Piscinibacter sp. HJYY11: one gene and its partner. The protein of the gene in region 2 binds, or shares a complex with, the protein of the main gene of each other region. Links are inferred from orthologs where the notes say so. Each region holds a gene or a part of one and is shown on either strand. Other genes may lie near its edges.

Region 1 (7,830 bases), 1.0 Mb from region 2 along the record:
TATTCAGGGCCTTGCGCAACCAGCCACCCAGAGGGCGCAGCGAGTCGAAGACGGATTCGTTGGCGAACAGCTCTCGGTCGACCAGCAGGTCGCGACTTTCGAGCATGTCGAGAAAGTCGCGGACCTCCTGCCGTTTCAGGCCGCTGGCCGACACCAGCTGGCTGATGGTCATGTAGCGGTGCGACAGGTCGGTGAGCATGCGCCGGTAGGCCATGCGGTGGTAGGGCGCGGGCAACTCGGCCCAGGCCAGCAGACGGTATTCCTTCATGCGGATCCCCCAACGACTCTCATATTTGTGTGCCCGGCACACGCAGGTTTCGGGCCGGGACGCGCAGGGTAGAGCGCCATTGCGGTGCATTGGAAGGGGCGAGGGTGGCGTTTGCGGGAAAACACCGATGGGCTGCTGTAGGGATCCACAGCCTTTTCAGGGCCGAGTGTTGTGCTCGGTACACTCGTCGCGATGAAAGTCCTGGGGGTTGAGTCGTCGTGCGATGAAACGGGTGTGGCGCTGGTCGAGGCTGGTGCCGAGGGTGTTCCGAAGCTGCTCGCCCAGGCCTTGCACAGCCAGATCGACATGCACCAGGCCTATGGCGGCGTGGTGCCCGAGCTGGCCTCGCGTGACCACATCCGGCGGGTCCTGCCGTTGACGGGCCATGTGCTGGCTGAGGCGGGGTGTGCGTTGCAAGGCATTGATGTGGTCGCCTATACCCGCGGCCCGGGTCTGGCCGGTGCGCTGCTCGTGGGGGCCGGGGTGGCGTGCTCCCTGGCGGCGGCGCTCGGCAAGCCGGTGGTGGGAGTGCATCACCTGGAAGGACATCTGCTGTCGCCATTCCTGTCGGTCGACCCGCCCGAGTTTCCGTTCGTGGCCCTGCTCGTGTCGGGCGGGCACACGCAGCTGATGCGGGTCGACGACGTCGGCAGCTATGAACTGCTGGGCGAGACCATCGACGACGCGGCAGGCGAGGCCTTCGACAAGTCGGCCAAGATGCTGGGCCTGGGCTACCCGGGCGGGCCTGCGCTGGCACGCCTGGCCGAGTTTGGCAGTGCCGACGCCTTCGAGCTGCCGCGTCCGCTGCTGCACAGCGGGAATCTCGATTTTTCGTTTGCGGGCCTCAAGACGGCGGTGCGCACCCAGGCGCTGAAGTTCGGCTCCAACGTCTGTGAGCAGGACAAGGCGCACCTCGCGGCCTCGACCCAACAAGCGATCGTCGAGGTGCTGGTCAAGAAGTCGCTCGCGGCGTTGAAGCAGACCGGCCTGAAGCGCCTGGTGGTTGCGGGCGGCGTGGGGGCCAACGCCCGCCTTCGTGAGCAGCTGAATTCCGCTTGCGTCAAGCGAGGCGCGAAAGTGCACTATCCCGAGCTGGCCCTGTGCACCGACAACGGCGCCATGATCGCCCTGGCCGCGGCGATGCGGCTGCAGCGCGGCCTGGCTCAGCCGCGCCGGGAATACGGGTTCAACGTGCAGCCACGCTGGGATTTGTCGACCGTATGAGAAACGCCATCGCCAGCCTGCCGGGCTCCAGGATCCGCGAAGTGGCCAACGCCGGCATCGGCCGCAGCGACGTGCTGGCCTTCTGGTTCGGTGAGAGCGACGAGGTCACGCCCAGCCCGGCGCGGGACGCCGCCATCGCCTCACTGCAGGCAGGCGAGACCTTCTATTCGCACAACCTCGGGCTGCCGGCGCTGCGCGAGGCGCTCAGCACCTACGTGAGCGAGCTGCACCTGCCGGTCGCGGCGGAGCGCATCGCGGTCACCTCGTCCGGTGTGAGCGCCTTGATGCTGGCGAGCCAGCTCCTCCTGGAACCCGGCGACGAGGTGGTGGCCGTGGTGCCGGTGTGGCCCAACGTGACGGCGCAGCCGGTGATCCTCGGCGCACGGGTGAATCGGGTGTCGCTCGCGGTGCGCGAGGGTGCCTGGGAGCTCGACCTGCAGGCGCTGCTGGAGGCCATCACACCGCGCACGCGCGCCGTGATCCTGAATGCACCGAACAACCCGACCGGCTGGACGCTGACGCGCGCCGAGCAGCAGGCCATCCTCGACCGCTGCCGCCTGACCGGCAGCTGGATCGTGGCCGACGAGGTCTACGAGCGCCTCTATTTCGAACCCGGCCACCGGGCGGCGCCTAGCTTCCTGGACATCGCCGACCCGGCCGACCGGCTCGTCGTCGCACACAGCTTCTCCAAGAGCTTTCTGATGACTGGCTGGCGTCTGGGCTGGCTGGTGCTGCCCGCGGGGCTGTCGGGCGAGGTGGCCAAGTTGATCGAGTTCAACACCTCCTGCGCGCCGGTGTTCGTGCAGAAGGGGGGCCTGGCGGCGCTGGCCCAGGCCGGGGAGTCGGTGTCTGGGCTGGTCAGCCGGCTGCAGGTGTGCCGAGACACGCTCGTCCCGCGCTTGGCGTCGTTGCCCCGGGTGACAGTGGCGGTGCCCCGTGGCGGGATGTATGCCTTCTTTCGCGTCGAGGGCGAAAACGACTCCCTGGCCTTCGCGAAGCGCTTGGTCGAACGCCACGGCCTTGGGCTCGCCCCCGGTTCGGCTTTTGGCGATGAAGCGGAGGGCTGGCTGCGCTGGTGCTTCGCGGCCCGCGACCCTGCCCGGCTTGTGCAAGGGGTGGACCGACTGGCTGAGGCCCTTCGGCTATAATCGACGGGCTTTGCGCTCGCCGGTCTGCCGGTGGCACAGGCACCAAGCACGGCGCGGGAAGGTTTCTCCCGCTACCGCAAGTCGCAACACCGGAAACCGCAGCGTCATTAATGCAGGCGCCGGCGACCGGATTTTTCTGGAAACTGACATGTCTGTCGCTGATATCAAGAAGGCCGAAATCGTCAAGGCCAATGCCCGCAGTGCTGCCGACACTGGCTCCCCCGAAGTCCAAGTCGCGCTGCTGACCGCTCGCATCAACGAGCTGACCCCCCACTTCAAGACCCACCTGAAGGACCACCACGGCCGCCGTGGCCTCCTGAAGATGGTCAACACCCGCAAGAGCCTCTTGGCCTACCTCAAGAACAAGGACGCAGAGCGCTACACCGCTCTGATCCAGAAGCTCGGTCTGCGCAAGTAAGCCGAAGCTAAAAGTGAAGAGCCTGTCTGGACCTCTGCCAGCACAGGCTCTTTGCATTTGGAGACCGACAGCCACTGATGACGATGTGTCATTCCACCGGCGCTTCTTCTGAAGCCGAGCCCCGCTGGAATGGCATCGCGCCAGGTTGTTGTGCTCCGGGCAGAAGGCGCCGCCCGTGAAGGCGCTGACAAGCAATAGGAGAGACGCATGAGCATGTTCAACAAAGTCACCAAAACCTTCCAGTGGGGCCAGCACACCGTCAAGCTGGAAACCGGCGAGATCGCCCGCCAAGCTTCCGGTGCGGTGCTCGTCGACATGGAAGACACCGTGGTGCTCGCCACCGTCGTGGGCGCCAAGAACGCCAAGCCTGGTCAGGACTTCTTCCCCCTGACCGTCGACTACCTCGAAAAGACCTACGCCGCCGGCAAGATCCCGGGCAGCTTCTTCAAGCGTGAAGGCCGCCCGAGCGAGCTCGAGACCCTGACCTCGCGTCTGATCGACCGCCCGCTGCGCCCGCTGTTTCCGGACGGCTTCTACAACGAGGTGCAGGTCGTGATCCACGTCCTGTCGCTGAACCCCGAAGTCTCGGCCGACATCCCCTCGCTGATCGGCGCGAGCGCTGCGCTGGCCATCTCCGGCATCCCGTTCAACGGCCCGATTGGTGCCGCACGCGTGGGCTACATCAACGGCGAGTACGTGCTGAACCCCGGCAAGACCCAGCTGCTCGATTCGCAGATGGACCTCGTGGTTGCCGGCACTCAGGCCGCGGTGCTGATGGTCGAGTCCGAAGCACAGCAGCTGAGCGAAGAAGTGATGCTCGGCGGCGTGGTCTTCGGCCACGAGCAAGGCAACATCGCCATCGCCGCGATCAACGAGCTGGTGCGTGATGCCGGCAAGCCGGCCTGGGATTGGCAGCCGCCCGCGAAGGACGAGACCTTCATTGGCAAGGTCACCCAGCTTGCCGAAGAGAAGCTGCGCGCCGCCTACCAGATCCGCTCCAAGCAGGCCCGCACGCAAGCCACCCGCCAGGCCACGGCCGACGTGTTCGCCGCGCTCGATGCAGAAGGCACCGAGTACGACAAGGTGAAGGTCGAGACCATCCTGTTCGAGATCGAGGCTCGCATCGTGCGCAGCCAGATCCTGTCGGGCGAGCCCCGCATCGACGGCCGCGACACCCGCACCGTGCGCCCGATCGAGATCCGCAACGGCGTGCTGCCGCGCGTGCATGGCTCGGCGCTCTTCACCCGTGGCGAGACGCAGGCGCTGGTCGCCGCCACCCTCGGCACCGACCGTGACTCGCAGAAGATCGACGCGCTCGCGGGCGAGTTCAGCGAGCACTTCATGCTCCACTACAACATGCCCCCGTTTGCCACCGGCGAAACCGGCCGCGTGGGTTCGCCGAAGCGCCGCGAGATCGGCCACGGCCGTCTGGCCAAGCGCGCGCTGGTCGCCGTGCTGCCGGACCGTGTCGAGTTCCCGTATTCGATGCGCGTGGTTTCCGAGATCACGGAGTCGAACGGCTCCTCGTCGATGGCCTCCGTGTGCGGCGGCTGCCTCGCGCTGATGGACGCCGGCGTGCCCCTCAAGGCGCACGTGGCCGGCATTGCCATGGGCCTGATCAAGGACGGCAACCGCTTCGCCGTGCTGACCGACATCCTGGGCGATGAAGATCACCTGGGCGACATGGACTTCAAGGTCGCCGGCACCACCGCGGGCGTGACCGCCCTGCAGATGGACATCAAGATCCAGGGCATCACCAAGGAAATCATGCAGGTCGCCCTGGCCCAGGCCAAGGAAGCCCGCCTGCACATCCTTGGCAAGATGACCGAAGCGATGGGCGAGGCCAAGGCCGAGGTGTCGCAGTTCGCACCGCGCCTGTACACGATGAAGATCAACCCCGAGAAGATCCGTGACGTGATCGGCAAGGGCGGCGCGACCATCCGCGCGCTGACCGAAGAGACCGGCACGACGATCGACATCGGCGAAGACGGCACCATCACCATCGCCTCAGCCGACGCCGACAAGGCAGCCTACGCCAAGAAGCGCATCGAAGAGATCACCGCCGAAGTGGAAGTGGGCAAGGTCTACGAAGGCCCGATCACCAAGATCCTGGAATTCGGTGCGCTCGTGAACCTGCTGCCGGGCAAGGATGGCCTGCTGCACATCAGCCAGATCGCGCACCAGCGCGTCGAGAAGGTCACCGACTTCCTGAAGGAAGGCCAGATCGTCAAGGTCAAGGTGCTCGAGACCGACGAGAAGGGTCGCGTCAAGCTGTCGATGAAGGCCCTGATCGAACGCGAACCGCAGGCGCCTGCCACGCAGGAGTGATGCGGAGCGGGCGGCGACCGTCGCTGCCTGCCTGCTTCTTGACGCCATGAAAGCCATCGAAATCTCGTCCTACGGCAAGCCGGACGTGCTGCGTCCGGTCGATCGCCCCACGCCCTCTGCGGGGGCGGGGGAGGTGCTGATCCGTGTCAGCGCCTCTGGCGTCAACCGGCCTGACGTGCTGCAGCGCAAGGGGCACTATCCGGTGCCACCCGGTGCGTCCGACTTGCCGGGGCTCGAAGTCGCCGGCGTCATCATCGACGGCGACCGCGAAGCGATGCGCGCTGCAGGCTTCAAGCCCGGTGATCGCGTCTGTGCGCTGGTGGCCGGTGGCGGTTATGCCGAGCAGTGCGTGGCGCCGATCGGGCAGTGCCTGCCGGTGCCGGGCTCGCTGAGCGATGTCGAGGCGGCCAGCCTGCCCGAGACCTTTTTCACTGTCTGGTCGAACGTGTTCGACCGCGGTGGCCTGAAGGCGGGCGAGACCTTCCTCGTGCAAGGTGGGACCAGCGGCATCGGCGTGACGGCCATTCAGCTTGCCAAGGCGGTGGGCGCGACGGTGATCGCCACCGCGGGCTCCGACGAGAAGTGCGAGGCCTGCCGCTCGCTCGGTGCCGACCATGCGATCAACTACCGCAGCCAGGACTTCGTCGCCGAAGTGGCGCGTATCACCGAGAAGCGCGGCGTCGATGTCGTGCTGGACATGGTCGCCGGCGACTACGTGGCGCGTGAGCTGAGCTGCCTGGCCGAAGACGGCCGGCTGGTCATCATCGCAGTGCAGGGCGGGGTGGAAGCGCGCATCGACGCAGGTGTCGTGATGCGCAAGCGCCTCACCGTCACCGGCTCCACGCTGCGGCCGCGTCCGGTCGCGTTCAAGACGGCCATCGCGCAGTCTCTGCGCGCGAAGGTGTGGCCCTGGTTGGCTTCGGGCGCGGTCAAACCGGTGATCTTCAAGACCTTCCCGGCCGAACAGGCAGCGCAGGCCCACGCGTTGATGGAATCGAACGAGCACATCGGCAAGATCGTGCTCACGTGGTGAACCTCTAGGAATCGAATCGATGCGTCGCAAACTCGTGGTGGGCAACTGGAAGATGAACGGCAGCCGTGTGGCCAATGCCGAGTTGCTGGCTGCACTGAAGGAAGCCGAGCCGTGGGATGCCGCAGTGGCGGTGTGCGCGCCGTTTCCGTATCTCGCCGACACGGCGCTCTCGCTACAAGGCAGCCGCATGCAATGGGGGGCGCAGGACTGCTCGGCCCACGAATCGGGTGCGTACACCGGTGAGGTGTCGGCTGGCATGCTGGCCGAGTTCGGCTGCCACTTCGTGATCGTCGGCCACTCGGAGCGCCGAGCGCTCCATGCCGAGTCGGATCAATTGGTCGCCGACAAGACCAAGATCGCGCTGGCCCACAAGCTGACGCCGATTGTGTGCGTCGGCGAAACACTGGCCGAACGCGAAGCAGGCCAGACCGATGCGGTCGTCAAGCGCCAGCTGTCGGCGGTGATTCACACGCTCGGCCACTGCATCTCGCAGGTGGTCGTGGCCTATGAGCCGGTGTGGGCCATCGGCACCGGCAAGACCGCCACGCCCGAGCAAGCGCAGGCCGTGCACGCGGTGTTGCGTGCTCAACTGCATGCCGCCACCGAAAAATCAGGCGAGATGCTCATCCTCTACGGTGGCAGCGTGAAGGCCGACAACGCCAAGCACCTGTTCGCCCAAGCCGACATCGACGGCGGTCTCATCGGCGGTGCGTCGTTGAAGGCTGCCGATTTCGCTGCCATCTGCAAAGCCGCCGCCTGAGCGTCGGCCCTGAAGAACAAAACCTGGAGCTCGTAGCAATGCAAGTGTTGATGAATGTCGTGTTGGTGCTGCAGATCGTGACCGCGTTGGCCATGATCGGGTTGGTGTTGATCCAGCACGGCAAGGGCGCCGACATGGGCGCATCGTTTGGCAGCGGTTCATCGGGCAGCCTTTTTGGCGCCAGCGGAAGTGCCAATTTCCTGTCCCGTTCCACCGCGGTATGCGCTGCGATCTTCTTCTGCTGCACCCTGGCTCTTGCCTACAGCGCCAACACGCGCTCCGGTGCCACGCCCAGCGACAGCGTTCTCGATCGCGCAGGGGCGGCACCCGCGGCTGCGAGTGCTCCTGCGAGCAGTGCGGTACCGGCTGCGGCGGTGATCCCAGGGGCAGCGCCTGCTACTTCGACGTCCGCGCCCTCGGCCTCTGCGCCTGCCTCGATCCCGGGCAGCAAGTGATGTGAAACGCCGGGCGTTGTCCGGCGTCAAATCGCGCTGTAGGTAATACTGCAGCAGTGAGTTCGCGTGATGTTTGAGGTTAGAATCACAGGCTGTCTGGTGAGCGATACCTCATGCAATCCAGGCGCCGTTGCTGGAAGTTGAACGGCAGACCCGTTAGGCCGACGTGGTGAAATTGGTAGACACGCTATCTTGA
Region 2 (3,782 bases):
AGCAGGGCCAGTGGACACCTGACGGCGACAGCGAGATGCGTCGCCGGAGGCTCCTGCCGCAATCGGCCCCGCTGACCTGGGACGAGCTGATGCACGACCCCGTGTACCAGCGCGCGCTGGAGCGCCTGCCCTGAGTCTGTGCCGCTGACCCAAGAAAAAGGGCGCACCGCGGTGCGCCCTTTTCTTTGCAGTCAGGCCGATCAGGCCGACGGCTGAGACGGGGTCTGCGTCTCGAACGGCAGGCGGATCTGCGAGAGGTCCTTGCGCGTCTCCACCAGCACCAGCGGGCCTTCGTCGATCAGCTCCACCGGCTTGATCTCGCGTGGCACGTGCACCGGTTTCGGCTCGCGGGCCATGGCTTCCTGCACCGCGCGGATCTTGTCGGCGTCGGAGTTCACCCACTGCAGGCCGGCGGATTCGGCGACGGCTTGCAGCTGATCGGTGTTGAGCACATAGGGCTCAACCACGGCCGCGGCGGCGCTCGACGTCACCACCGGTTCCGGCTCGTTGGCGAGTGCTTCGACGACCGGCGCGATGGCTTCGGCTGCCGCGGCGGCCGTGATCGGCTGCGACTCGGCCGACGGCGCCGCCTCGGCTTCCGCGGACACCGAGGGCGGCAGTTCCGCATCGGCATCCGCGCTGATCGGCTCAGCGATACCGTCTGCCGCTGCGGCGCCTTCACCCGACTCCTCGCGGCGCTGGCGATCACGCCCACCGCGGCCGCGGCGACGGCGGCCACCTTCGCGTTCGCCACGCTCCTGGCCTTCACCTTGCGGCGCGCCTTCGGCATCGGCGCTCACGGCTTCGCCGGAGGCCTCGGCCGCCGACTCCAGCGGCAGCGCGCTCTGCGACTCGTCGCCGGCGACGGCATCCGTCACTTCGGTGTTGCGAGCCTCGTCGCGGTCACGACCACGGCCGCCACGGCGACGGCGGCGGCCCTGACGTTCCCCCTGGGCCTCGCCAGCCTGGCCTTCGGCTGCTTCACCGGGCACGGTGTCGACGAAAGCGCGCGCTTGGGCTTCCTCACTGCCCGCTGCCGCTTCCACGGGGGCCGGACGGGGCTGGCCGCCACGGCGCTGGTCGCGGCGGTTGTCGCCGCGGGCCTCGGCGCCTTCCTCACCACCACCTTCGGGGCGACGGGTGCGCTCTTCCTGGCGACCACCATCGGCCTGGGCTTCTTCCGGACGCTCGCCGCGCTCGTTGCGGCGGCCGCGGTTGCCACGGTCACCGCGCTCGTTGCGCTCGCCGCGTTGTTCGGAGCGTTCGCCACGCTCACCCCGTTGTTGTTCACCGCGTTCGGCGCTGCGTTCACCACGCTCTCCGCGCTCTCCGCGTTCACCACGACGGCCGTCACGACCGCCGCGGCCCCCACGGTTGTTGCGGTCACCACGGCCTTCACGGCGCTGCTCGGTGCTGGCTTCTGCAGAGGCGGGTGCCGAGGCTGGTGCTGCGGCCGGCGTGGCCTCGGCAGTGCCGAAGAGTTTTTTCACCCACGCAAAAAAGCCACCGCCGGAGACGGGTGCCACAGGGGGAGCTGCGACAGGTGCCGGGGCGGGCACGGGGGCCGCCACCACCGGCTCGGGCTTGGGCGGCGCGATGGGCGCGGCGGTGTCGGGCAGGATGCCCTTGATCACCGGCTCCTGCTTGGCCTTGGCCTTCTCGCGGCGGGTGATGGCCACTTCGTCGTCCGGCTCCTCGATCATCGAGTAGCTGACCTGCAGGTTCTCCAGGCGCGGGTCGTCGTGGCGCAGGCGCTCGAGCTTGTAGTTGGGCGTCTCGAGGTGCTTGTTGGGCACGAGCAGCACGGTCACGCGCTGCTTGAGTTCGATCTTGGTGATCTCGGGGCGCTTCTCGTTCAGCAGGAACGAGGTCACCTCCACCGGCACCTGCACGTGCACGGCAGCGGTGTTGTCCTTCATCGCTTCTTCCTGGACCATGCGCAGGATCTGCAGCGCCGACGATTCGGTGTCGCGGATGTGGCCGGTGCCGTTGCAGCGCGGGCAGGTGATGTGGCTGCCTTCGCTGAGCGCCGGGCGCAGGCGCTGGCGGCTCAGCTCCAGGAGGCCGAACTTGCTGATCGACGAGAACTGCACACGCGCGCGATCCTGGCGCAGCGCGTCGCGCAGGCGGCTCTCGACCTCGCGGCGGTTCTTCGACTCTTCCATGTCGATGAAGTCGACGACGATCAGGCCGCCCAGGTCGCGCAGGCGCATCTGGCGGGCGATTTCATCGGCCGCTTCGAGGTTGGTGCGGGTCGCGGTCTCTTCGATGTCGGAGCCGCGCGTGGAGCGGGCCGAGTTCACGTCGACCGACACCAGCGCTTCGGTGTGGTCGATCACGATGGCGCCGCCCGAGGGCAGGTTTACCGTGCGCGAGAACGCCGTCTCGATCTGGTGCTCGATCTGGAAGCGGCTGAACAGCGGCGCGTCGTCGCGGTAGCGCTTCACCTTCGGCGCGGCCTCCGGCATGACGTGCGTCATGAACTGGTGGGCCTGCTCGTAGATGTCGTCGGTGTCGATCAGGATCTCGCCAATGTCGGCGGTGAAGTAGTCGCGGATCGCGCGGATCACGAGCGACGACTCCTGGTAGATCAGGAAAGCGCCCTTGCCCTCTTTGGACGCAGCGTCGATCGCGGTCCAGAGCTTGAGCATGTAGTTCAGGTCCCACTGCAGCTCGGGCGCGCTGCGGCCGATGCCGGCGGTGCGGGCGATCAGGCTCATGCCCTTCGGGTACTCGAGCTGGTCGAGGTTTTCCTTCAGCTCTTCACGGTCTTCGCCCTCGATGCGGCGTGACACGCCACCACCACGCGGGTTGTTGGGCATCAGCACCAGGTAGCGGCCGGCCAGCGAGATGAAGGTGGTCAGCGCCGCGCCTTTGTTGCCGCGCTCTTCCTTCTCGACCTGCACCAGGAGCGAGTCGCCTTCCTTGATGGCGTCCTGGATGCGGGCATTGCGCACGTCGGTGCCGTCGCGGAAGTAGTTCTTCGAGATTTCCTTGAAGGGCAGGAAGCCGTGGCGCTCTTCGCCGTAGTCGACGAAACAGGCTTCGAGCGAGGGCTCGACGCGGGTCACGACTGCCTTGTAGATGTTGCCCTTGCGTTGCTCGCGGCCTTCGATCTCGGTCTCGAAGTCCATGAGCTTCTGACCATCGACGATGGCCAGGCGACGTTCTTCTTGCTGCGTCGCGTTGATCAGCATGCGTTTCATGTGCGCTCCTTCGCTGCACTGCTGCGATCTTTCGCAGTCAGGGACAGCTCATCCAACACGTCACCGCCGGCAGGACCGGCAGGCGACTCATCGATGCACGAGGAACGTGAAAGAACCGGAAGGAATCGCCCTGGACTGCGGTGACGTTGGCCGATCAGCGAAGGATCGGAGGCCCGTCAGGCAGCGTTGGCGCGTGCGTGGCAGCGGGCAAAGGGCGGGGCCGTGAGGCATGGGGCGCGCGACATCCGGCCACGGCGCTGCCGGCGCGACATTCGCGCAGGGGCAGCGTGGGGTGGGAGATGGGGCACGTCATCCGCTTTGATCACTGGACGCGGGCCAGAGCCTTGCACGTGTGGCCGGCGCACATCGCGCGTCGGCTAGTTGCTTGTCTCTGGCTTGGAAACCTTTTGGCGAGGGTTCGTTCTTGTTTCTCTGCCGCACCGGGCTGACTGCCGCTGTGTCACTTGGGGACTCGGCCTGCTGCATGCCGGGGTGCGTTGCATCACCTTTTGGCCACAACTTCTTCGCGTGGCCGGCCTCGTTGTGCTGGGTGATCGGCTGAGTAGGGCGCCGCTC

What was found. Proteins that work in one complex are often made in the same cells at the same time.
Region 1: the proteins of JI745_RS09290 (region 2) and pnp are in contact, whole or in part, in a cryo-EM structure (PDB 9QH0), measured with the Escherichia coli proteins. The link is inferred for Piscinibacter sp. HJYY11 from one-to-one orthologs.

Annotation. Positions count from the first base shown.
Region 1 is NZ_JAERQZ010000001.1:1,024,725-1,032,554, reverse strand. Bases 2,864-5,825 are described here. They hold pnp (polyribonucleotide nucleotidyltransferase), read left to right. Parts: upstream 2,864-3,265; coding sequence 3,266-5,386; downstream 5,387-5,825. Other genes in these bases: JI745_RS04650 (NAD(P)H-quinone oxidoreductase), read left to right, coding at 5,433-5,825; rpsO (30S ribosomal protein S15), read left to right, coding at 2,864-3,058. Outside these bases: JI745_RS04675 (hypothetical protein), read right to left, coding at 1-268; tRNA (adenosine(37)-N6)-threonylcarbamoyltransferase complex transferase subunit TsaD, read left to right, coding at 461-1,492; JI745_RS04665 (pyridoxal phosphate-dependent aminotransferase), read left to right, coding at 1,489-2,640; more of rpsO, read left to right, coding at 2,789-2,863; more of JI745_RS04650, read left to right, coding at 5,826-6,419; tpiA (triose-phosphate isomerase), read left to right, coding at 6,439-7,179; preprotein translocase subunit SecG, read left to right, coding at 7,218-7,634. UniProt on the Escherichia coli protein: Involved in mRNA degradation. Catalyzes the phosphorolysis of single-stranded polyribonucleotides processively in the 3'- to 5'-direction. Also involved, along with RNase II, in tRNA processing.
Region 2 is NZ_JAERQZ010000001.1:2,037,522-2,041,303, reverse strand. Bases 1-3,606 are described here. They hold JI745_RS09290 (Rne/Rng family ribonuclease), read right to left. Parts: upstream 3,207-3,606; coding sequence 201-3,206; downstream 1-200. Other genes in these bases: nagZ (beta-N-acetylhexosaminidase), read left to right, coding at 1-134. UniProt on the Escherichia coli protein: Endoribonuclease that plays a central role in RNA processing and decay. Required for the maturation of 5S and 16S rRNAs and the majority of tRNAs. Also involved in the degradation of most mRNAs.